4 regions of the Pantoea sp. B9002 genome follow, and region 3 is predicted to be linked to each of the others. Evidence: predicted binding sites of a transcription regulator. Region 3 holds the regulator's gene; each other region holds the start of a gene.
What was found. Region 3 encodes CRP, which controls carbon source genes, mostly activating them, when cyclic AMP is high. Its sites were predicted from a motif close to ATGTGANNNNNNTCACAT; they were not measured.
Positions count from the first base shown of each region.

Region 1: cdd (cytidine deaminase) is a predicted target of CRP. The motif match lies at 3,233-3,250, and genes of this name have one in related genera.
Region 2: yrbN (protein YrbN) is a predicted target of CRP. The motif match lies at 4,413-4,430, and genes of this name have one in related genera.
Region 4: HX773_RS04910 (CdaR family transcriptional regulator) is a predicted target of CRP. The motif match lies at 1,803-1,820, and genes of this name have one in related genera.

Region 1 is NZ_JACAPA010000033.1:69,783-75,823, reverse strand. It holds gene metG (methionine--tRNA ligase) at 1-1,907, shown strand, start outside; gene HX773_RS16220 (CidA/LrgA family protein) at 2,111-2,494, shown strand; gene HX773_RS16215 (CidB/LrgB family autolysis modulator) at 2,487-3,179, shown strand; gene cdd (cytidine deaminase) at 3,304-4,200, shown strand; gene HX773_RS16205 (NAD-dependent malic enzyme) at 4,361-6,041, shown strand, end outside.
Region 2 is NZ_JACAPA010000002.1:251,833-257,873, forward strand. It holds gene truB (tRNA pseudouridine(55) synthase TruB) at 1-467, shown strand, start outside; gene rpsO (30S ribosomal protein S15) at 601-870, shown strand; gene pnp (polyribonucleotide nucleotidyltransferase) at 1,180-3,318, shown strand; gene nlpI (lipoprotein NlpI) at 3,448-4,332, shown strand; gene yrbN (protein YrbN) at 4,437-4,493, shown strand; gene HX773_RS01875 (DEAD/DEAH family ATP-dependent RNA helicase) at 4,510-6,041, shown strand, end outside.
Region 3 is NZ_JACAPA010000036.1:193,747-199,787, reverse strand. It holds gene HX773_RS18100 (hydrolase) at 1-68, shown strand, start outside; gene HX773_RS18095 (YheU family protein) at 71-289, shown strand; gene HX773_RS18090 (phosphoribulokinase) at 351-1,220, shown strand; gene HX773_RS18085 (OsmC family protein) at 1,272-1,676, opposite strand; gene crp (cAMP-activated global transcriptional regulator CRP) at 1,981-2,613, shown strand; gene HX773_RS18075 (YccS/YhfK family putative transporter) at 2,672-4,750, shown strand; gene HX773_RS18070 (aspartate aminotransferase family protein) at 4,747-5,967, opposite strand.
Region 4 is NZ_JACAPA010000008.1:23,594-29,634, reverse strand. It holds gene dgt (dGTPase) at 1-147, shown strand, start outside; gene degP (serine endoprotease DegP) at 284-1,732, shown strand; gene HX773_RS04910 (CdaR family transcriptional regulator) at 1,918-3,075, shown strand; gene HX773_RS04905 (alginate lyase family protein) at 3,075-4,301, shown strand; gene HX773_RS04900 (DUF3461 family protein) at 4,344-4,736, opposite strand; gene dapD (2,3,4,5-tetrahydropyridine-2,6-dicarboxylate N-succinyltransferase) at 5,030-5,854, opposite strand.

The DNA of each region.
Region 1 (6,041 bases), on a different contig from region 3:
GCAACCAGGTTCACTTCATCTGTGCAGACGACGCCCACGGCACGCCGATTATGCTGAAAGCTCAGCAGCTGGGCATCGCGCCGGAGCAGATGATCGCGGAGATGAAGCAGGAGCACGAAACGGATTTCGCTGGCTTCAACATCAGCTACGACAACTATCACTCAACGCACGGCGACGAAAACCGTCAGCTGTCCGAGCTGATTTATGGTCGTCTGAAAGAGAACGGCTTCATCAAGAACCGCACCATTTCGCAGCTGTACGATCCTGAGAAAGGCATGTTCCTGCCGGACCGTTTCGTCAAAGGCACCTGCCCGAAATGTAAGTCACCGGATCAGTATGGCGACAACTGCGAAGTGTGCAGCGCGACCTACAGCCCAACCGAGCTGATCGACCCGAAATCTGTGGTCTCAGGCGCGACGCCGGTGCTGCGCGATTCCGAGCACTTCTTCTTTGATCTGCCCTCTTTCAGCGCGATGCTGCAGGCGTGGACGCGTTCAGGCGCGCTGCAAGAGCAGGTGGCTAACAAGATGCAAGAGTGGTTCGAGTCTGGCTTGCAGCAGTGGGATATCTCCCGCGACGCACCTTACTTCGGCTTCGAAATTCCTGGCGCGCCGGGCAAATATTTCTACGTCTGGCTGGATGCGCCAATCGGTTACATGGGTTCATTCAAAAACCTGTGCGACAAACGCGGCGATATCGATTTTGACGAATTCTGGAAGAAAGATTCCACTACCGAGCTGTATCACTTCATCGGTAAAGACATCGTCTATTTCCACAGCCTGTTCTGGCCGGCGATGCTGGAAGGCAGCAACTTCCGCAAGCCAACCAACCTGTTCGTACACGGTTATGTAACGGTGAATGGCGCGAAGATGTCTAAATCGCGCGGCACCTTTATTAAAGCCAGCACCTGGTTGCAGCATCTGGATGCCGACAGCCTGCGTTATTACTACGCGGCCAAGCTCTCTTCACGCATCGACGACATCGACCTGAATCTGGAAGATTTCGTGCAGCGCGTGAATGCGGACGTGGTGAACAAAGTGGTAAACCTGGCGTCACGTAATGCGGGCTTCCTGACCAAACGCTTTGGCGGCAAGCTGGCGAGTGAACTGGCGGATCCGGCGCTGTATCAGACCTTTGTGGATGCTTCAGAGAAGATTGGTGAAGCCTGGGCCAGCCGCGAATATAACCGCGCGATCCGTGAAATCATGGCGCTGGCCGACCTGGCGAACCGCTATGTCGATGAGCAGGCACCTTGGGTGGTGGCAAAGCAAGAAGGCCGCGATGCCGACCTGCAGGCGATCTGCTCCATGGGTATCAACCTGTTCCGCGTCTTGATGACCTGGCTGAAGCCGGTGCTGCCATCGCTGACCGAACGTACCGAAGCCTTCCTGCAGAGCGAACTGAGCTGGGATGCGATTGCCCAACCGCTGCTGGATCATGAAGTGGCACCGTTCAAAGCGCTGTATGGCCGTATCGAGATGACCAAAGTTGACGCGCTGGTTGAGGCTTCGAAAGAGGATGCGGCGGCGGCAAACAAGCCTGCGGCAACCGGTCCTTTGGCGGATGCGCCGATTGGCGACACCATCACCATCGATGATTTTGCTAAGGTCGATATGCGCGTGGCGCTGATCGAGAAAGCAGAGCTGGTAGAAGGTTCCGATAAGCTGCTGCGTCTGGAGCTGGATGTGGGTGGCGAGAAGCGTCAGATTTTCTCTGGCATTCGCGCTGCCTATCCGGATCCGTCGGTGCTGGTCGGCAAGATGACCATCATCGTCGCCAACCTCGCGCCGCGTAAAATGCGCTTCGGTATTTCAGAAGGCATGGTGCTGTCAGCGGGCCCGGGCGGCAAAGACCTGTTTGTGCTGTCCGTTGATAGCGGCGCAGTACCGGGCATGCCGGTTAAGTAAGCTAACAAGCCGCCTCAGGGCGGCTTTTTTGTACCTGTTGATCCTGCGCATTGTGGGGTCACCATAAATGGCGACCCTACAAAGGATTGGCGCGTTTTTCGTAGGGTCGCCATTTATGGCGACCAGGTCAGACAGTATTGTGATCGCTAGCACGCTAATAGCTTAGTGCGTATGATAAAGCGCTACGAAAACAGGAGCCTGACATGCCTGCCGTTCTCTCTGCTTGTTGGCGCTATGTGCGCGCCTTCGTGATCATTTATGCGGCGCTTTACGCCGGAATGGGGATTTCTGCCCTGCTCCCGATAACCATTCCCGGCAGTATCATCGGCATGCTGCTGCTGTTCCTGCTGCTGGGTCTGCAAATCATGCCGGTTGAGTGGGTGAAGCCCGGATGCCATTTGCTGATTCGCTATATGGCGCTGCTGTTTGTGCCGATTAGCGTCGGCGTAATGGGCTATACCGATATCCTCACCGCGCAGTTTGGACCGATTGTGGTGTCGTGCATTGTCAGTACTTTTATGGTGCTGCTGATTGTCGGGCTCAGCGCAGAGCGCTTGCAGCGCCCGCAGGAGAAGTCGAATGAGTGATGCATGGTGGTCGCTGCCGCTGACCGTGATCGCCTATTTTCTGGCGCGTAAGCTGGCGGCGAAAATTAATATCTCCATCGTCAATCCATTGCTGGTAGCGATGGCGATTGTCATTCCGATTCTGCTGCTGACTAACCTGCCTTACACGCGCTATTTTGCCGGCAGCAGCCTGCTCAATCAGTTGCTGCAACCGGCGGTTGTGGCACTGGCGTTGCCGCTGTATGAGCAGATGCATCAGATTCGCGCGCGCTGGAAAACCATTATCAGCGTCTGCTTCATCGGTAGTATTACGGCGATGGTGTCGGGTACCGCGATTGCGCTGTGGATGGGCGCAACGCCGGAAATCGCCGCCACCATTATGCCGAAATCCGTTACCACGCCGATTGCGATGGCGGTCTCCGCCTCGCTGCACGGCATTCCCGCCATCAGCGCCATCTGCGTGCTTATCGCCGGCGTGCTGGGTGCGGTGTTTGGCCATATGCTGCTCAATCTGTTTAAGGTGAAAAACAAATCCTCGCGCGGATTGGCGATTGGTAACGCATCGCACGCGTTAGGTACCGCGCGCGCAGCCGAGATCGATTATCAGGAAGGCGCGTTCAGCTCACTGGCGCTGGTGATTTGCGGCATCATCACCTCGTTACTGGCACCGCTGCTTTTTCCGCTATTAATGCATTGGTGGGGCTGAAACTTGCGAGAGATCTCGCAAAGTTGAAACAACCCAATCAGCTTGCATTGTCAGAGCGACTTGGATCACATATAAAACGTCAGGCGGCGCATCGCCGCTAACGCGTAACTGAGGCCATCACATCATGCATTCACGATTCCTTACTGCTTTTTCCGCCCTGCCCGCTGCGCTGCAAGCTGCGATTCAGCCGCTGCTGGATGCGCCGGATTTCCATGGCGTATTGCGTCCGCAAGATGTCGCGCAACTGAAACAGCTTACCGGTCTGGATGATGATGCGCTGGCGCTGGAACTGCTACCGCTGGCGGCGAGCTGCGCCGTGGCAACCGTGTCTCATTTTAATGTCGGCGCGATTTCGCGCGGCGTCAGCGGCCATTGGTACTTCGGTGCCAACATGGAGTTCCTGCATACCCCGCTGCAGCAGACGGTGCACGCCGAGCAAAGTGCCATAACGCATGCCTGGCTGCGCGGTGAAGAGAAGCTGGCGGCGATTACCGTTAACTACACGCCGTGCGGACATTGCCGTCAGTTTATGAATGAGCTGAACAGCGGCACGGCGATTCGCATCAGCCTGCCGGGACGCGCGGTTAGCACGCTGGGCGACTATCTGCCGGATGCGTTTGGCCCTGCCGATCTGAACATCACTGAACGTCTGCTGACGCCGGTCGATCATGGTTTTGCGGTTGCAGGCGAGGCTTTGCAACAGGCCGCTATTGCCGCCGCCAATCACAGTCACGCGCCTTACAGTCAGAGCTACAGCGGCGTGGCGCTGCGCAGCCAGAGCGGCAAGGTCTTTATCGGTCGCTATGCGGAAAACGCCGCCTTCAACCCAAGCTTGCCGCCGCTGCAGGCCGCACTGATTTTGATGAACATGAGCAACGAAGCGCTGGAGACAATTCAGCAAGCGGTTTTGGCGGAATGTCAGGACAGCACGCTGAGTCAGCGGGATGCCACCCGCGCTACGCTTAAGGCGTTAGGATGTGAGGATTTCTCACTTACTTTAGTTTCGAAAACATCAGTTTAGTGATCCTTTTACCGCTTTTGTGACCTTCTGTTAACAAAAGCTGTACATCTGCAGGAATTTTCATAGGATCGGGCGCCAGAACCTCTTCACTTCAAGATGGACTGGCGTTACCTTTTCCCGGCGATACGTCAGAAAACACTGCAACCGGAGCAAGCACTGCATGGAACTCGACTACGAAAGTAAACGCCCGCTGTATATTCCTTATGCGGGTCCGATCCTGCTGGAATTTCCGCTGTTGAACAAAGGCAGCGCCTTCACCCTCGAAGAACGTAACGAATTTAACCTCAACGGCCTGCTACCGGAAGCGGTAGAAACCATCGAAGAGCAGGCAGAACGTGCCTGGCGCCAGTTCCTGGATTTTAAAAACAACAACGACAAGCATGTCTATCTGCGCAACATCCAGGACACCAACGAAACCCTGTTCTACCGCCTGCTCGACAATCATCTGGAAGAGATGATGCCGATCATCTACACCCCAACGGTCGGCGCGGCCTGTGAACACTTCTCTGAAATCTATCGTCGCGCGCGCGGCGTGTTCATCTCTTATAACAATCGCGACCGCATTGAAGACATGCTGCAGAACGCCACTAAGCAGAATGTAAAAGTGATCGTGGTGACCGATGGCGAACGTATTCTCGGCCTCGGCGATTTGGGTATCGGCGGCATGGGCATCCCAATCGGTAAGCTGTCGCTGTATACCGCGTGTGGCGGCATCAGCCCGGCTTACACCTTGCCGGTGGTGCTGGATGTTGGTACCAACAACCAGCAGCTGCTGAACGATCCGCTCTATATGGGCTGGCGTCATCCGCGTATCACTGGCGAAGAGTACGAAGAGTTCGTCAATGAGTTCATTCAGGCGGTGAATCGTCGCTGGCCGAACGTGCTGTTGCAGTTCGAAGACTTCGCGCAGAAAAACGCCATGCCGCTGCTGGAGCGCTATCGCGATGAGATCTGCTGCTTCAACGACGATATTCAGGGCACTGCCGCAGTGACCGTCGGCACCCTGATCGCCGCCAGCCGCGCTGCCGGCAGCCGCCTGTGCGAGCAGAAAGTGGTGTTCCTCGGTGCCGGTTCTGCCGGTTGCGGTATCGCCGAGCAGATCATCGCGCAGATGAAGTCGGAAGGGTTGAGCGATGATGAAGCACGTGCCCGCGTGATGATGGTCGATCGCTTCGGTCTGCTCACTGACAAGCTGCCGAATCTGCTCAATTTCCAGAGCAAGCTGGTGCAGAAGAGCGACAGCCTGAAAGATTGGGACACCAGCAGCGACTCAATTTCGCTGCTCGACGTGGTGCGCAACGCCAAGCCGGATATTCTGATCGGCGTGTCTGGCCAACCAGGCCTGTTCACCGAAGAGATCATCCGCGAGATGCACAAGCACACCAAGCGTCCGATTGTTATGCCGCTGTCGAACCCGACTTCACGCGTTGAAGCGACGCCAGCCGACATCATCGCCTGGACCGATGGCGCCGCGCTGGTTGCCACCGGGAGCCCGTTCTCACCGGTCACCTGGAAAGGCAAAACCTACCCAATCGCCCAGTGCAATAACTCCTATATCTTCCCTGGCATTGGTTTGGGTGTTATCGCTGCGGGTGCCAGTCGCGTGACGGATTCGATGCTGATGACCGCCAGCCGCGCGCTGGCCGACTGCTCACCGCTGGTTAACGATGGCGAAGGTCCGGTTCTGCCGGAGATCAAAGACATTCAGGGCGTTTCCAAGCTGATTGCCATCGAAGTGGGTAAAGCTGCGCAGCTGGCGGGCGTGGCGGTGGTGACGTCGGAAGATGTGTTGTCGAAAGCCGTCAGCAACAACTTCTGGCTGCCGCAGTATCGTAATTATC
Region 2 (6,041 bases), on a different contig from region 3:
TTATTCGCTGGGAAGGTGATGAGCTGGAGCTGGAGATTCACGTCTCAAAAGGCACTTACATTCGCACTATTATCGACGATCTCGGTGAGCGGCTTGGCTGCGGCGCGCACGTTATCATGCTGCGTCGTCTGCAGGTGGCGCGTTATCCGATCGAAAGAATGGTGACGCTGGAGCAGCTGCAGGAAGTAGCGGCCACCGTCAACATGGCGGAAACGCCGGATTACAGCGCGCTTGATGCGTTATTGCTGCCGATGGATAGTCCGGCAGAAGAGTTCCCGATTGTGAATTTGCTGCCCGCAGTGGCGGCTTATTTCAAGCAAGGCATGCCGGTTCAGGTAGCGGATGCGCCGGAACAGGGATTGGTGCGCGTGACCGAAGGTGATGAGCACAAATTCATTGGTATGGCCGAAATCGCCGAGGATGGGCGCGTGGCGCCGCGTCGTCTGGTGGTAGAATTTCCTGCGTAATCAAACCTCTCGCATTTGACCTAACGGCGCATTTGCGTTGCTATCAGGCGAAGAGTAGAATGGCGCGGCTTTAAAAGCGGGCTGCTGAATTAGAGATCGGCACCCATACATTCATTATTTACTGGAGTTTATTATGTCTCTAAGCGTAGAAGCTAAAGCAGAGATCGTTGCTAAATACGGTCGTGGTACCAACGACAGCGGTTCAACTGAAGTTCAGGTTGCTCTGCTGACTGCTCAGATTAACCACCTGCAGGGTCACTTCTCTGAGCACAAGAAAGATCACCACAGCCGTCGCGGTCTGCTGCGCATGGTATCTCAGCGTCGTAAGCTGCTGGACTACCTGAAGCGTAAAGACGTTGCTCGCTACACCGGTCTGATCGAAAGCCTGGGTCTGCGTCGCTAAGTCTGAAGAATCTGATCAAGGATGTAGCGCATGCACAATGCAAAAAAACGCATCTGACGATCAGATTTGTGCGAGTTTCGCGAAAAGGGGGCCTTTATGGCCCCTTTTTTCGAGCAATCCGCAGCAATCCGGACCAAACTCATGTATTGTTGCAGAGAGTGATCTTTGCTTGCAGAGGTTCGCGCGGCTAATGAGAGGCTTTACCGCATGGGCGGTTAAGGTTGTCATTAGTCGCGAGGATGCAACTGAAGATCGGTAATCCCCGGCGCGCCAGAATGAGCTGCGCCCCTGAATTTAAGGACTTAAATTTTGCTGAACCCGATCGTACGCAAATTCCAATATGGTCAGCATACCGTCACGCTGGAAACCGGCATGATGGCGCGCCAGGCTACCGCTGCAGTAATGGTGAGCATGGATGACACTGCTGTATTCGTTACCGTTGTTGGCCAGAAAAAAACTAAACCAGGTCAGGATTTCTTCCCGCTGACGGTTAACTATCAGGAGCGTACTTACGCTGCTGGTCGTATCCCGGGTAGCTTCTTCCGTCGTGAAGGCCGTCCAAGCGAAGGCGAAACCCTGATCTCACGCCTGATTGACCGTCCAGTTCGTCCGCTGTTCCCGGAAGGCTTCATTAACGAAGTCCAGGTTATCGCGACCGTTGTTTCTGTTAACCCACAGGTTAACCCAGACATCGTTGCGATGATCGGTGCATCTGCTGCGCTGGCTCTGTCAGGTTTGCCGTTCAATGGCCCAATTGGCGCAGCGCGCGTGGGTTACATCAACGATCAATACGTGCTGAACCCAACTGCTGATGAAATCAACGAATCACGTCTGAACCTGGTTGTTGCCGGTACCCAGAACGCGGTGCTGATGGTGGAATCAGAAGCTGACATCCTGACTGAAGAGCAGATGCTGGGCGCTGTGGTATATGGCCACGACCAGCAGCAGATCGTTATCGAAAACATCAATGCGCTGGTTGCCGAAGCTGGTAAACCACGTTGGGATTGGCAGCCACTGCCAACTAACGATGCACTGATCGCACGCGTTACTGCATTGGCAGAAGCGGGCATCAGCGACGCTTACCGCATCACTGATAAGCAAGAGCGTTACACTCAGGTTGGCGCAGTGAAAGACGCGACCATCGCTGCACTGCAGGCTGAAGATGAAACGCTGGATGCTGGCGATATCGCTGACATCGTTCACGACCTTGAGAAGAGCGTTGTTCGTAGCCGCATCATCCGTGGCGAACCGCGTATCGATGGCCGTGAGAAAGATATGATTCGTGGCCTGGATGTGCGCACTGGCGTACTGCCACGCACGCACGGTTCTTCACTGTTTACCCGTGGTGAAACGCAGGCGCTGGTTACCGCAACGCTGGGTACCGCACGTGATGCGCAGAATCTGGATGAGTTGATGGGCGAGCGTACCGATAGCTTCCTGTTCCACTACAACTTCCCTCCATACTGCGTGGGCGAAACCGGTATGGTTGGCTCACCGAAGCGTCGTGAAATTGGTCACGGTCGTCTGGCGAAGCGTGGCGTGCTGGCAGTAATGCCTAAGCAAGCGGATTTCCCATACACCGTGCGTGTGGTTTCAGAAATCACCGAATCTAACGGTTCTTCTTCAATGGCTTCCGTGTGCGGTGCTTCTCTGGCACTGATGGATGCTGGCGTACCGATCAAAGCAGCCGTAGCCGGTATTGCGATGGGTCTGGTTAAAGAAGCCGACAACTTTGTGGTTCTGTCTGACATCCTGGGTGACGAAGATCACCTCGGCGACATGGACTTCAAAGTAGCAGGTAGCCGCGATGGTATCACTGCGCTGCAGATGGATATCAAAATCGAAGGTATCACCCGCGAAATCATGCAGGTTGCTCTGAATCAAGCGAAAGGTGCGCGTCTGCACATCCTGAGCGTGATGGAACAGGCAATCAGCACGCCGCGTCAGGAAATTTCTGAGTTCGCGCCGCGCATTTACACCATCAAAATCAGTTCAGATAAGATCAAAGATGTCATCGGTAAAGGCGGCTCGGTTATCCGTGCGCTGACCGAAGAAACCGGCACCACCATCGAAATCGAAGATGACGGCACCGTGAAGATCGCTGCAACTGATAGCCTGAAAGCCAAAGAAGCCATTCGTCGTATCGAAGAGATCACTGCTGAGATCGAAGTTGGCCGCGTCTACTCTGGTAAAGTTACACGTATCGTTGATTTCGGTGCCTTCGTGGCAATCGGCGGCGGTAAAGAAGGTTTGGTCCACATCTCTCAGATCGCAGACAAGCGCGTAGAGAAAGTGACCGACTATCTGCAGATGGGCCAGGAAGTTCCAGTGAAAGTCATGGAAGTGGACCGTCAGGGCCGTGTACGCCTGAGCATCAAAGAAGCGACAGAGCAGAAACCAGCGGAAGAAGTTGCTACCGCTGCATCTGATGCATCTGACGCCGAGTAAGCGTTTACCGATTTACCTCTCCCTACTTTGCGGGGAGAGGTGTTTAGATCATCGCGAGGGCGGGAATCCTTGTGCACAGCAGGAGGATGACAGGATGGTTGTCCCAATGTTTGTATTCGGGAGTGGGAAATGAAGCCTTTTTTGCGCTGGTGTTTTGTTGCGACAGCTATCACGCTGGCAGGATGCAGCAACTCCAATTGGCGTAAGAACGAAGTTCTGGCAGTACCTTTGCAGCCCACACTGCAGCAAGAGGTGATCCTGGCGCGAATGGAACAAATTCTTGCCAGTCGTGCCCTTACCGATGATGAACGCGCACAGCTATTATATGAGCGCGGAGTGTTGTATGATAGTTTGGGTCTGAGGGCATTAGCGCGGAACGATTTTTCGCAAGCGCTGTCTATAAGACCAGATATGCCTGAGGTATTTAACTATCTCGGTATATACTTAACGCAGGCAGGCAACTTTGATGCTGCCTATGAAGCGTTTGATTCTGTACTTGAGCTTGATCCAACTTACAACTATGCGCATTTAAACCGTGGTATCGCCCTCTATTACGGCGGTCGATACAAGTTAGCGCAAGATGATCTGCTGGCGTTTTATCAAGACGATCCTAACGATCCATTCCGCAGCCTTTGGCTCTATCTCGTTGAAAGCGATATGGATGCCGACAAGGCAAAAGTTACGCTGAGACAGCGTCATGACAAAGCGGTTCGCGATCAATGGGGATGGAATATTGTCGAGTTCTACCTTGGCGACATCAGTGAAAAAACATTGATGGAACGTCTCAAGGCGGACGCAACGGATAACACCTCGCTCGCTGAACATCTCAGTGAAACCAACTTCTATTTAGGTAAGTACTACCTAAGTCTGGGGGAGAAGGACGACGCGAAAGCGTTGTTCAAACTGGCGGTGGCCAACAACGTAAACAACTTTGTTGAGCACCGATACGCATTGTTGGAACTGGCGCAACTCGGCCAGACACAAGACGATTTATCAGAATCTGACCAGCAATAGCTGACGAACTTTTATTGCCTGAATACCTGTAAAGTCATCATCTTCAGAGATGAGGGCTTTTCTGTTCGTCAAAACTTCTAATTTGAGCCGGTTCACACTTTTTGATGAAAATGACTGAAAGTTTTCACGACGAGTTATGTAGACTGGCCGCCGCAATCTAAGAGGCACGTGTACTACATGACTGATATTCAAACCACTTTTGCTGACCTTGGCCTGAACGCCGACATCCTCGAATCACTGAACGGTATGGGCTACGTAAAGCCTTCTCCAATCCAGGCTGAGTGTATTCCTCACCTGCTGGCTGGCCGTGACGTGTTGGGTATGGCGCAGACCGGTAGTGGTAAAACTGCGGCTTTCTCACTGCCGCTGCTAAACAACATTGATCCTACTGTTAAAGCACCGCAAATTTTGGTGCTGGCACCTACCCGCGAATTGGCGGTACAGGTTGCTGAAGCCGTCACAGAATTCTCTAAACACATGCGTGGCATTAACGTTGTAGCCCTGTACGGCGGCCAACGTTATGACGTACAGCTGCGCGCACTGCGTCAGGGACCACAAGTTGTTGTGGGTACGCCTGGTCGTCTGCTGGATCACCTGAAGCGTGGCACGTTAGATCTGTCTAACCTACGCGGTCTGGTACTGGACGAAGCTGATGAAATGCTGCGTATGGGCTTCATCGAAGACGTTGAAACCATCATGGCGCAGATTCCAGACGGTCATCAGACCGCGCTGTTCTCAGCCACCATGCCAGAAGCGATTCGTCGTATTACCAAGCGCTTCATGAAAGATCCACAGGAAGTGCGCATCCAGTCAAGCATGACTACGCGCCCAGACATTTCTCAGTCTTACTGGACCGCTTACGGCCGTAAAACTGACGCGCTGGTTCGTTTCCTGGAAGCGGAAGATTTCGATGCAGCCATCATCTTCGTGCGTACCAAAAATGCCACGCTGGAAGTGGCCGAAGCGCTGGAGCGCAGCGGTTATAACAGCGCAGCACTGAACGGCGACATGAACCAGGCACTGCGTGAGCAGACGCTGGAGCGTTTGAAAGATGGTCGTCTCGACATCCTGATCGCGACCGACGTTGCAGCACGTGGTCTGGACGTTGAGCGTATCAGCCTGGTCGTAAACTTTGATATCCCAATGGATGCAGAGTCTTACGTTCACCGTATCGGTCGTACCGGCCGTGCTGGTCGTGCAGGTCGTGCGTTGCTGTTCGTTGAGAACCGCGAGCGTCGTCTGCTGCGCAACATCGAACGCACCATGAAGCTGACCATTCCAGAAGTTGAGCTGCCAAACGCAGAACTGCTGGGTGAGCGTCGTCTGGCTAAGTTCGCGGCTAAAGTACAGCAGCAGCTGGAAAGCAGCGATCTGGACCAGTACCGCGCACTGCTGAGCAAAATGCAGCCGGGCGAAGATCTGGATATCGAAACTCTGGCCGCAGCACTGCTGAAAATGGCTCAGGGCGAACGTCCACTGATTCTGCCACCAGAAGCACCGCGTCCAGCGCGTCGCGAGTTCAGCGATCGTCCTGAGCGTGGTGAGCGTCGCGATTCACGTGATTCTCGTGGTCCACGCGAAAGCCGTGAGAGCCGCGATGGCGATCGTCCACATCGTGAACGTCGTGACGTTGGCGAAATGCAGCTGTACCGCATTGAAGTGGGCCGTGATGATGGTGTTGAAGTTCGTCACATCGTTGGCGCGATCGC
Region 3 (6,041 bases):
TGCTTAAACCGAAAATGTGGCTGGAACAGCGCGTGCCCGACTGGCTCTCAACCTATCTGGATGTGTAATTGTGATTATTCCCTGGCAAGAACTCGAAGCGGACACGCTGGAAAACCTGATTGAAACCTTCGTGTTACGCGAAGGCACCGATTACGGCGAGCAGGAACGCAGTTTGCTGCAAAAAGTCGCCGACGTGCGCCGCCAGCTGGAGCGCGGCGACGTGGTGCTGGTGTGGTCGGAACTGCATGAATCGATCAATATTATGCCAAAGGGTGAATTCCGCGGCTGATGCGCCCCGCGGCAATTCGTGGTAACAATGCTCATCGCCGGACTTCACAGGGAGCTCTGTTATGTCAGCCAGGCATCCAATTATTGCCGTCACCGGTTCCAGCGGCGCCGGAACCACCACCACCAGCCTCGCCTTCCGTAAGATTTTCCAACAGTTGAATCTGCATGCGGCGGAACTCGAAGGCGACAGTTTCCATCGGTTTACGCGTCCGGAAATGGACATGGCGATCCGCAAGGCGCGCGATCTCGGTCGTCACATCAGCTACTTCGGCCCGGAAGCCAACGACTTCGGCCTGCTGGAGCAGACGTTCAAACATTATGGCCAAACCGGCCTCGGCGAATCGCGCAAATATCTGCATACCTACGACGAAGCGGTGCCGTGGAATCAGGTGCCGGGCACTTTCACGCCGTGGCAGCCGCTGCCGGAAAACACCGATGTGCTGTTCTATGAAGGCTTGCACGGCGGCGTGGTTACCCAGCAGCAAAATGTGGCGGAGCATGTCGATCTGCTGGTTGGCGTGGTACCGATTGTTAACCTTGAGTGGATTCAGAAGCTGGTGCGTGACACCGGCGAGCGCGGCCATTCACGCGAAGCGGTGATGGATTCGGTGGTACGTTCGATGGAGGATTACATTAACTTCATCACGCCACAGTTCTCGCGCACCCACATTAACTTCCAGCGCGTGCCGACCGTTGATACCTCAAACCCGTTTGCCGCACGCGAAATTCCGTCGCTCGACGAAAGCTTCGTGGTGATTCATTTCCGTGGTCTGGAAGGCATCGCGTTCCCCTATCTGCTGGCGATGATTCAGGGATCGTTTATTTCGCACATCAATACGCTGGTGGTGCCGGGCGGCAAAATGGGATTGGCGATGGAGCTGATTATGCTGCCGCTGGTGCAGCGACTGATTGAAGGAAAGCGGATTGAATAGGTTTGGTGCGGGCTGTGAAAAGGGAGGCATGAATGCCTCCCCTACGACCGATTACAACTCGACAACCTCATAACTGTGGGTAATTTCCACACCTTTACCCAGCATGATCGCCACCGAGCAATATTTTTCCGCTGACAGATCAACCGCGCGCGCAACCGCTTTATCGCTCAATGCTTTACCGCTAACGATAAAATGCAGGTTGATGTGGGTGAAAATGCGTGGCGCTTCTTCACGGCGTTCTGAAGTAAGTTTCACTTCGCAATCGGCCACATCGCTGCGCCCTTTTTGCAGGATTGACACCACGTCAATGGCGCTACAGCCGCCCGCGGCCATCAGCACCATCTCCATTGGACTTGGCGCTTTATCACCGGAATTACCGTCCATTAATACCTGATGGCCGGATGAGGATTCTCCGAGAAAGGTAAGACCTTCCACCCATTTCACTCGTGCCTGCATTATTCTTTCTCCTGAAGCGGCGGTTTTGCCGCCAGAGTACGCTTTCACCTGACAAACAGCAATCCAGAGTAATCCCCCTTCTGCTGAAGCGAGACAACACAAGACAGCTCGCAAAAGCTGTGCTACAAACAGTGCTGAAAATATTTTCGTCATCACAGACGAAGGCCGGAAGAATCAAAAGCGTAGCTTAAGAGTCCACCCGGAATAATTTTTCCTTTACTGGAAACGCTCGACGATTAAACCGCCTGACAGGGAAAAATGCCCCCTGTATTTTGGGCACGATTACAACAGAGGATAATAGCGAATGGTTCTCGGCAAACCGCAAACAGACCCTACACTCGAATGGTTCCTGTCCCATTGCCATATTCACAAATATCCATCCAAAAGCACGCTCATCCATCAGGGTGAGAAAGCGGAAACGCTGTACTACATCGTAAAAGGTTCCGTAGCGGTACTGATTAAAGATGAAGAAGGCAAAGAGATGATTCTCTCCTACCTCAATCAGGGAGATTTCATCGGCGAACTCGGTCTTTTCGAAGAAGGCCAGGAACGTAGTGCTTGGGTGCGTGCGAAGTCTGCCTGCGAAGTGGCTGAAATTTCATACAAAAAATTCCGTCAGCTGATTCAGGTAAACCCGGATATTTTAATGCGACTTTCGTCGCAAATGGCGCGTCGTCTGCAAGTGACATCTGAGAAAGTGGGCAACCTTGCCTTCCTCGATGTCACCGGACGCATTGCGCAAACGCTGCTAAATCTGGCCAAACAGCCAGATGCGATGACTCACCCAGACGGGATGCAAATCAAAATCACCCGTCAGGAGATTGGTCAGATCGTGGGCTGCTCACGCGAAACCGTGGGTCGTATCCTGAAAATGCTGGAAGATCAGAACCTGATCTCCGCACACGGTAAAACCATCGTCGTTTACGGCACCCGCTAATTTCTTCTCACCCACGGCGTGATGGCAACATCGCGCCGTTTCTATTTGCGATGAGCTGATGTGGCGCCGAATCATCTATCATCCCGAAGTTAACTATGCGCTGCGGCAAACGCTGGTGCTGTGCCTGCCTGTGGCTCTCGGCTGGCTGTTTGGCGATCTGCAAAAAGGTCTGCTGTTCTCGTTAGTGCCTGCCTGCTGCAACATGGCGGGACTGGATACGCCGCACAAACGCTTCTTCAAACGCCTGATTGTGGGTGGTTCGCTGTTTGCCACCGGCAGTTTCCTGATGCAGATCCTCACCGCTTACCAGATTCCGCTGCCGCTGATTTTGCTGGCGCTGCCGCTGCTGATTGGCGTAACCGGCGAAATCGGCCCGCTGCACGCGCGCCTGCTGCCCGCCACACTCATCGCCGCCATCTTTACGCTCAGCTTAGTGGGACGTATGCCGATGTGGGTGCCGCCGCTGCTCTACATTGGCGGCACGCTGTGGTACGGCTTGTTCAACTGGTTCTGGTTCTGGCTGTGGAAAGAGCAGCCGATGCGCGAATCGCTCAGCCTGCTGTTCCGCGAGCTGGCCGATTATTGCGATGCCAAATACACCTTACTGACGCAGCTGACCGATCCGGAGAAAGCGCTGCCGCCGCTGCTGGCGCGCCAGCAAAAGGCGGTCGATCTCATCACCACCTGTTACCAGCAAATGCACATGCTGTCGGCGAGCCGCGATAACAGCCACAAACGCCTGACGCGCGCTTTCCAGGTGGCGCTGGATTTACAGGAACACATCTCGGTGAGTTTGCATCAGCCCGAAGAGGTGCAGAAGCTGGTTGAGGAGAGCCACGCCGAAGCGGTGATTCGCTGGAACGCGAAAATCATCTCGGCGCGGCTGCGCGTGCTGGCGGACGCGATTCTCTACCATCAGCTGCCGGATCGTTTTCACATGGAGAAACAGCTCGGCGCGCTGGAGAAAATTGCGCGCCAGCATCCGGATAATCCGGTCGGCAACTTCTGCCTGTATCACTTCAGCCGCATCGCCCGCGTATTGCGTACGCAGAAGCCGCTCTATACGCGTGACCTGATGGCCGATCGCCAGCGCCGCTTACCGCTATTACCGGCGCTGCGCAGTTATCTGTCGTTCAAATCCACCGCGTTACGCACCGCGGCACGCTTCGCCGTAATGCTGATGTTTGGCAGCTCGCTGGCGCTGTTCTTCAACATTCCCAAACCTTACTGGATTCTGATGACCATCATGTTCGTCAGCCAGAACGGTTACAGCGCCACGCGCGTGCGTATTCAGCACCGTGCGCTGGGCACTTTCGCCGGATTGCTGATCGCCGCCGCGTCGCTGCAGCTGGCGGTGCCGGAATCGATCACGCTGCTGTTTATGCTGGGGATCACGCTGGCGAGTTATCTGATCACGCGGAAATATTACGGCTGGTCGATGATTGGCTTCACCGTCACTGCGGTGTATTCGCTGCAATTGCTGTCGCTTAACGGCGCACAATTTCTGCTGCCGCGCATGATGGATACTTTGATGGGCTGTTTAATTGCCTTTGCCGGAATGATTTGGCTGTGGCCGCAGTGGCAAAGCGGGCTGCTGCGTAAGAACGCGCACGATGCGCTGGAAGCCTATCAGGAAGCGCTGCGACTGCTGCTGGGGCCGGAACAGTCGCCAGAGAAACTGGCTTATCAGCGCATGAAGGTTAATCAGGCGCACAACGCGCTGTTCAACTCATTGAACCAGGCATCGAGCGAGCCGGGCTTTAACCTGCAATATCTGAAAGATATGCGCATGTGGGTCACGCACAGTCAGTTCATCGTCGAGCATATTAACGCCATGACGATTCTGGCGCGCGAGCACACCATGCTGACATCGAAGCTGGCAGAACGTTATCTGCAATCCTGTGAAATCGCGCTGCAGCGTTGTCAGCAGCGGCTGGCGTATGACGGGCCAGGTAACGACAGCAATATTCTGGAAGCGCCGGAGAATCTCAATGAAGGGCCGGTAACGATTGTCGAACAGCATGTGAAGCGGATTTTGCAGCACCTTAGCGTAATGCACACCATCTCTTCGCTGGCGTGGAGCCAGCGACCGCATCATGGCCGCTGGCTCAAGGTGTTACGTCCGAAAGCGGATTAAGCGGCCAGCACCTTTTCAATCGCACTGGCGAAACGTGTCATGCCTTCGGCGATATCGGTCGGTTCAATCACCAGAGACGGCACAAAACGGATCACGTCGGTTCCGGCGGTGAGAATCATCAGCCCTTCCGCGGCGGAAGCGTTGAGGATGTCACGCGCTTTGCTGGCGAACTGCGGCTTCAGCGCGGCACCAATCAGCAGACCTTTGCCGCGAATCTCGCTGAAGATAGCGAATTTGCTGTCGATGGCTTGCAGCGCTTCAACAAACTGCTGACGACGCGCTTCGACGCCTTCCAGCACTTCTGTCGTGTTGATGATATCCAGCGCGGTTTCAGCGATGGCACACGCCAGCGGATTACCACCGTAAGTGGTGCCGTGTACGCCCGGCGCCATTACTGAGGCGATTTCGTTGGTGGTCAACATCGCACTCACCGGGAAACCGCCGCCCAGCGCTTTAGCGGTGGTGAGAATATCGGGCTTGATACCGTAATGTTCGTAGCTAAAGAGTTTGCCGCTACGTCCCATACCGCTCTGCACTTCGTCCAGCACCAGCAGCGCATGGTGTTCATCACAGAGCGCGCGCAGGCCTTGCATAAATTCTGGCGTAGCCGGCACAACGCCGCCTTCGCCCTGAATCGGCTCGACCACGATGGCGCAGGTATGGTCGTCAATCACCGCTTTGACCGCGTCGAGATCGTTGAACGGCACATGCACGATATCCGCTGGTTTTGGACCGAAGCCATCAGAATATTTCGGCTGACCGCCAACCGACACGGTGAACAGCGTGCGACCGTGGAAGGCGTTATGGAAGGCGATGATCTTGCTTTTGAACGGGCTGTGTTTTTTGCAGGCGTAATAACGCGCCAGCTTGAATGCCGCTTCGTTGGCTTCCGCGCCGGAGTTACCAAAAAACACGCGGTCGGCAAAGGTCGCGGCAATCAGTTTACTCGCCAGACGCAGCGCCGGTTCGTTGGTGAACACGTTGCTGGTGTGCCACAGCGTTTCGCCCTGCGTTTTCAGCGTTTCCACCAGCGCCGGATGACAATGGCCCAATGCAGTCACCGCGATACCGCCAGAGAAATCGATATACTCTTTGCCCTGCTGATCCCACACTCGGCTGCCTTTGCCTTTTACCGGCACAAACTGCGCAGGTGCATAAACAGGCAAAATTACGTTATCGAACGTTTCCCGGGTTACCGCTAGTTTTTCCGCTGCCATTGACGACCTCATCGGGTTATTTGTTGAGCTGATGTGAAATTATAATCACAAAATATGCATAAAAAATCACACGA
Region 4 (6,041 bases), on a different contig from region 3:
CACATGCGTTCATTGATTGTTGAGCATAAATATCAGCGCTTGTTGTGGGAACGTTATTATCGTGCGCGTCTGATTCAGGACTACATTAGTGGGATGACGGACAATTATGCCTGGGATGAATATCGTCGTTTAATGGCGGTTGAATAAGCGCAGAATTGTAAAGGCGAAGAACAATTTTTTACCTTTGCCTAAAACTTTATTAGGAACTTCGCGCTAAAAACTTAATCTCACCATCACGACCACAGCAATGGTCTGGCCGTAATTCTTAGAGAGACACAGATTAATGAAAAAAAACACAATTATGCTGGCGTTGGCGCTGAGTTTCGGCGCGACGGCATTGAGCCCTGTGAGTGTATTTGCAGCCGAAACAGCTTCTTCTTCCAGCCAGCAGTTGCCAAGCCTGGCACCGATGCTGGAAAAAGTCATGCCGTCCGTGGTGAGTATCAGCGTGGAAGGCACGACGACGGTTAAAACACCGCGTATGCCGCAGCAGTTCCAGCAATTCTTTGGTGATAATTCTCCGTTCTGCCAGGACGGTTCACCGTTCCAGAGTTCGCCCATGTGCCAAAACGGCGCGGGCGGTGACGGCGGCGGCGCGGATGGCGGTGCTAACGCGCAGAAACAGCAGTTCCGCGCCCTCGGTTCCGGCGTGGTGATTAACGCGGATAAAGGCTATGTGGTGACCAACAACCACGTGGTGGATAACGCGACCAAAATTCAGGTGCAGCTCAGCGATGGCCGTCGTTATGACGCCAAAGTGATCGGTAAAGATCCGCAGTCAGACATCGCGCTGATTCAGCTGCAGGATGCGAAAAACCTCACCGCAATCAAGATTGCCGATTCCGACAACTTGCGCGTCGGTGATTACACCGTGGCGATCGGTAACCCGTACGGCCTTGGCGAAACGGTGACCTCGGGGATTGTTTCGGCGCTGGGCCGCAGCGGCCTGAACGTTGAAAACTATGAAAACTTCATCCAGACCGATGCGGCGATCAACCGTGGTAACTCCGGCGGCGCGTTGGTTAACCTTAACGGCGAGCTGATTGGTATTAACACCGCGATTCTGGCACCGGATGGCGGCAACATCGGTATCGGCTTTGCGATCCCAAGCTCAATGGTGAAAAACCTTACCGCGCAGATGGTTGAATACGGCCAGGTGAAACGCGGCGAGCTGGGCATTATGGGCACCGAGCTCAACTCCGAGCTGGCGAAAGCGATGAAAGTCGACGCGCAGCGCGGCGCCTTTGTTAGCCAGGTGCTGCCGAACTCCGCTGCGGCAAAAGCCGGCGTGAAAGCCGGTGACGTAGTGGTGTCAATGAACGGCAAAGCGCTGACCAGCTTCGCGGCGCTGCGTGCCGAAGTCGGCTCGCTGCCGGTCGGCACCAAACTGCAGCTGGGTCTGCTGCGCGAAGGCAAACCGGTGAACGTCACGGTTGAATTGCAGCAGAGCTCGCAGGATAAAGTGCAGTCCGCCACCATTTACACCGGCATTGAAGGTGCCGATCTCAGCAATATCGATACTAACGGCCAGAAAGGCGTGCGTGTCGATAACGTTAAAGCGGGCAGCGCAGCAGCGCGTATTGGCCTGAAGAAAGGTGACGTGATTCTGGGTGTCAACCAGCAAGCCGTGGCTAATCTTGGCGAGCTGCGTAAAGTGCTCGACACCAAACCTTCGGTGCTGGCACTGAATGTGCAACGCGGTGACAGCAGCCTGTATCTGCTGATGCAGTAAGTTTTAGGTTGTTGATAACAGGCGAGCTTCGGCTCGCCTTTTTTGTGTCTGTGCAAATGTCCGGTACTGAATGTGACGCTTACCGCAAATCCCGCATAATCCCGCTGGCTATGTGCAGTTGCACAATGTCAGCATCCGTAACGGATGCGTATTCTGTCTGTTCGTCCTTATCTCCGGAGTGTTTGATGGCCACCTATCATCTCGATGCGCGACTGGCTCAGGATATTGTTGCCCGCACCATGCAAATTATTGATAGCAATGTCAACGTGATGGACGCGCGCGGCCGCATCATCGGCAGTGGCGATCGTGAGCGCATTGGCGAATTGCACGAAGGCGCGCTGTTGGTGCTGTCACAAGGCCGCGTGGTGGACATCGACGAAGCGGTGGCAAAACATCTGCACGGTGTGCGTCCCGGCATCAATTTGCCGCTGCGTATTGATGGCGACATCGTCGGTGTTATCGGTTTGACCGGTCAACCGGCGACGTTGCGTCACTACGGCGAATTGGTGTGTATGACCGCCGAAATGATGCTGGAACAGGCGCGTTTGCTGCACATGCTGGCGCAGGACAGTCGCTTGCGTGAAGAGCTGGTGCTGAATCTGGTGCGCAGCGAAACCTTATCGCCAGCGCTTAGCGAATGGGCGCAGCGGCTCGGCATCGATCTCAATCAGCCGCGCGTGGTGGCGGTGGTGGAAGTGGACAGCGGCCAGCTCGGCGTCGATAGCGCCATGTCCGAGCTGCAGCAGCTGCAAACGCTGCTGACCACGCCGGAACGCGACAACCTGATTGCGATTGTTTCACTCACCGAAATGGTGGTGCTGAAACCGGCGCTGAATGCGCATGGCCGCTACGATCAGGACGATCATCGTCGCCGCGTGGATCAACTGCTGCAACGCATGAAGGAGAGCGGACAGGTGCGAATGCGTATCGCGCTCGGCAACTACTTTACCGGTCCCGGCAGCATCGCACGTTCGTACCGCACCGCGCGCACCACCATGATGGTGGGCAAACAGCGCATGCCGGAACAGCGCAGCTATTTTTATCAGGATCTGGTGCTGCCGGTGCTGCTGGACAGTTTACGCGGCGGCTGGCAGGCCAACGAACTGGCGCGCCCGTTGGCAAAGCTGAAAAGCATGGATAACAATGGCTTGCTGCGACGCACGCTGGTGGCGTGGTTCAGTCATAATGTGCAACCGAGCGCTACGGCACGCGCGCTGTTTATTCATCGCAACACGCTGGAGTATCGCCTCAACCGTATTTCCGAGCTCACCGGGCTGGATCTGGGTAACTTTGACGATCGTTTGCTGCTGTACGTGGCGCTTCAACTGGATGAGCAGAGTTAATGAGGAATCTGTGGATTGCGCTGCTATGGCTGTATAGCGCGCTTAGTGTGGCTAACGATCCGGCCTTTCTCTCTTTAAACGATCTGCAGAAAGTTAAGCAGCAGTTGGCACAACATCAAGCCGCGCCGCCAACGCTCGACGCGTGGTATCAGCTAAAACAGCAGGCGGATAACGCGCTGAAACACCCCAATCCCAGCGTCACCGATAAAGGCATGCTGCCGCCGAGCGGGTCGAAGCAGGATTATTTAAGCCTGAGCGCCTATTGGTGGCCGGACGCCAGCACCGCCGACGGCCTGCCGTGGCAGCGTCGCGATGGCGAAGTGAATCCTGCCAGTAAGAATGATCAAAGTGATGGTGTACGGCTGGCGCGCTTTACCGCTGATTTTCAGGCGCTGACGCTGGCCTGGTATTTCTCTGGCGATCAACGTTATGCCGACAAAGCGCTGGCGATGATGCGTCACTGGTTTATCGATCCCGCCAGCCGTATGCATCCCAACCTTAATTTTGCCCAAGGCATTCCGGGCCGATCCGTAGGCCGCCATGATGGCGTGCTCGATGGGCGCTACTTTGCCACGCGCGTGGTGGATGCGTTGACTTTGCTACGCAATGCGCCCGGTTGGCAGCCAGCCGATCAGCAGGCGATGCAGCAGTGGTTTAGCGAGTATCTGCACTGGCTGCGGCACAATCCGTTAGCACTGAAAGAAGCGGCGGCGGCGAACAATCATGGCAGTTGGTATTGCACGCAGGTGGCGGGGATTGCGTGGTATCTGGGCGATCGTGAGACAGTCAAAGCGATGGTAGAGCTGGCGCGCAGTAAAATTGCGCTGCAAATTCGTGCCGATGGCAGCCAGCCCGCTGAACTGGCGCGCACGCGATCCTTTCATTACAGCTACTTCAATCTGCAGGCGCTTACTGCATTGGCGCAGTTGGCCGGTAAAGCGGGATTGGGTGATTTATGGCATAGCCAGCAGCAAGGCGGCTCGTTGCTGACTGCGCTCGACATGATGGCGCCGTACAGCGATGCCAGTAAAGTCTGGCCGTGGAAAAACCGCGATCGGGTGAGCCAGCGCATCATTCCGCTGCTTTCCATGGCCGATAACAGCTTGCAGCAGCCGCGTTATCAGCAGTGGATCATGCAGACGCAGTGGAAAGATCAAAAGAGTGGGGCGGTGATGCAGGCACAGCGTGATACCTGGCTGCTTTCACTGCCTTTTCAGCAGCCATAAAAAAAGGCCAGCATCGGCTGGCCTGTTATCTAAAGCGCGAAATTAACGGTTGTTGCGGGTCAGCTGATCGAGGTCTGATTCGATTTCAGCAATCTTGTTCGAGACCACGCTTTCCAGATGACGCAGATCCGCCAGAATTTTACGCTTCAGATCCACTTCAACCTGGTCGCGCTGGCAAATCTGGTCCAGCTCATCGATCACATAACGCAGGTTCGGGCTGATTTCCTGCACTTCTTTGTAACCCTGGCTGGTGTGATCGGCGACAACGGTTTTACGCTGACGTGGGTATTTGAATTTCACGCTTTTAGCGAAGAATTCACCTTTATCTTTGCGGAAGTAGATTTTAAGAATGTCGTTGTTAGCTTCCTGACGCAGGCTGTAACGGTCGATGTCGTCAGGGTTGCTGATACCTAAGCTTTTCAGGTTGTCGTACATAGCGTTTATATTCCATCTAAGAGTGGGTGAGCGCGCAGGACTATCATCATCATTCGGGATGCAGCAGAAACGCGGCAACCGGAACGCTTACGGCATACTTAATCAACTGTAGACACAAAAACCGGGATGAACAGTGCGCGACCGGAGTTAACTTGGCGCGGATTATGAACTGTTTGAAAAATAAACGCACGTGTTAATTCGCGGCGCGAAACAGGTAATTCAGGCGGGAGTGTAAACAAATAATTACGGGCCTGTAGGCAGGCCCGTTGGGAAGATTTTCAGGCAGGAGAAGCTTAGTCGATGCTGCGCAGCAGTTCGTTAATGCCTGTTTTGCTGAGAGTTTTAGCGTCAACTTTCTTCACGATTACCGCGCAGTACAGGCTGTAGCTACCATCTTTTGACGGCAGGTTACCTGAAACCACCACGGAACCCGCAGGTACGCGGCCGTAATGCACTTCGCCAGTTTCGCGGTCGAAGATTTTGGTGCTCTGGCCGATATAGACGCCCATGGAGATTACTGAACCTTCTTCGACGATCACGCCTTCAACGATTTCTGAACGTGCGCCGATGAAGCAGTTATCTTCGATGATGGTTGGGTTAGCCTGCAGCGGCTCCAGCACGCCACCGATGCCCACGCCGCCTGACAGGTGGACGTTTTTACCGATCTGCGCGCAAGAACCTACGGTCGCCCAGGTATCAACCATGGTGCCTTCATCAACGTAAGCGCCGATGTTGACGTAGGAAGGCATCAGCACAGTATTACGTGCGATGAATGCGCCCTGACGCACGGCAGCCGGTGGCACAACGCGGAAACCGGCGTTTTTGAAACGCGCCTCATCCCAGCCAGCAAACTTCATTGGCACTTTGTCGTAGAAGCGGGTTTCAGAACCTTCCATGACCTGGTTGTCGTTGATGCGGAACGACAACAGCACTGCTTTCTTCAGCCACTGATGCGTTACCCACTCACCGTTGATCTTTTCAGACACGCGCAGTTCACCGCTATCCAGCAGGCCAATAACCTGGGTGATAGCATCGCGGGTCGCGCTGTCTACGCTAGATGGCGTGATGTCGGCGCGGCGCTCAAAGGCAGATTCGATAACGCTCTGTAACTGTTGCATATTTATTTCCTGATTCTGTCAAAACGGATGTCCGTAAATTCGGACATGATTAATATGTCTACCCTAAATCATTCAAGCTGCAGGACAAAACGATTTAGCGTTTTGAACAGCGCTTGCGCTGGCCCCGTAAGAGGTGAGGCCAGCGGCCGAATAACGCGGCGACGCAGCGAGAGCCTGGGAGCATACA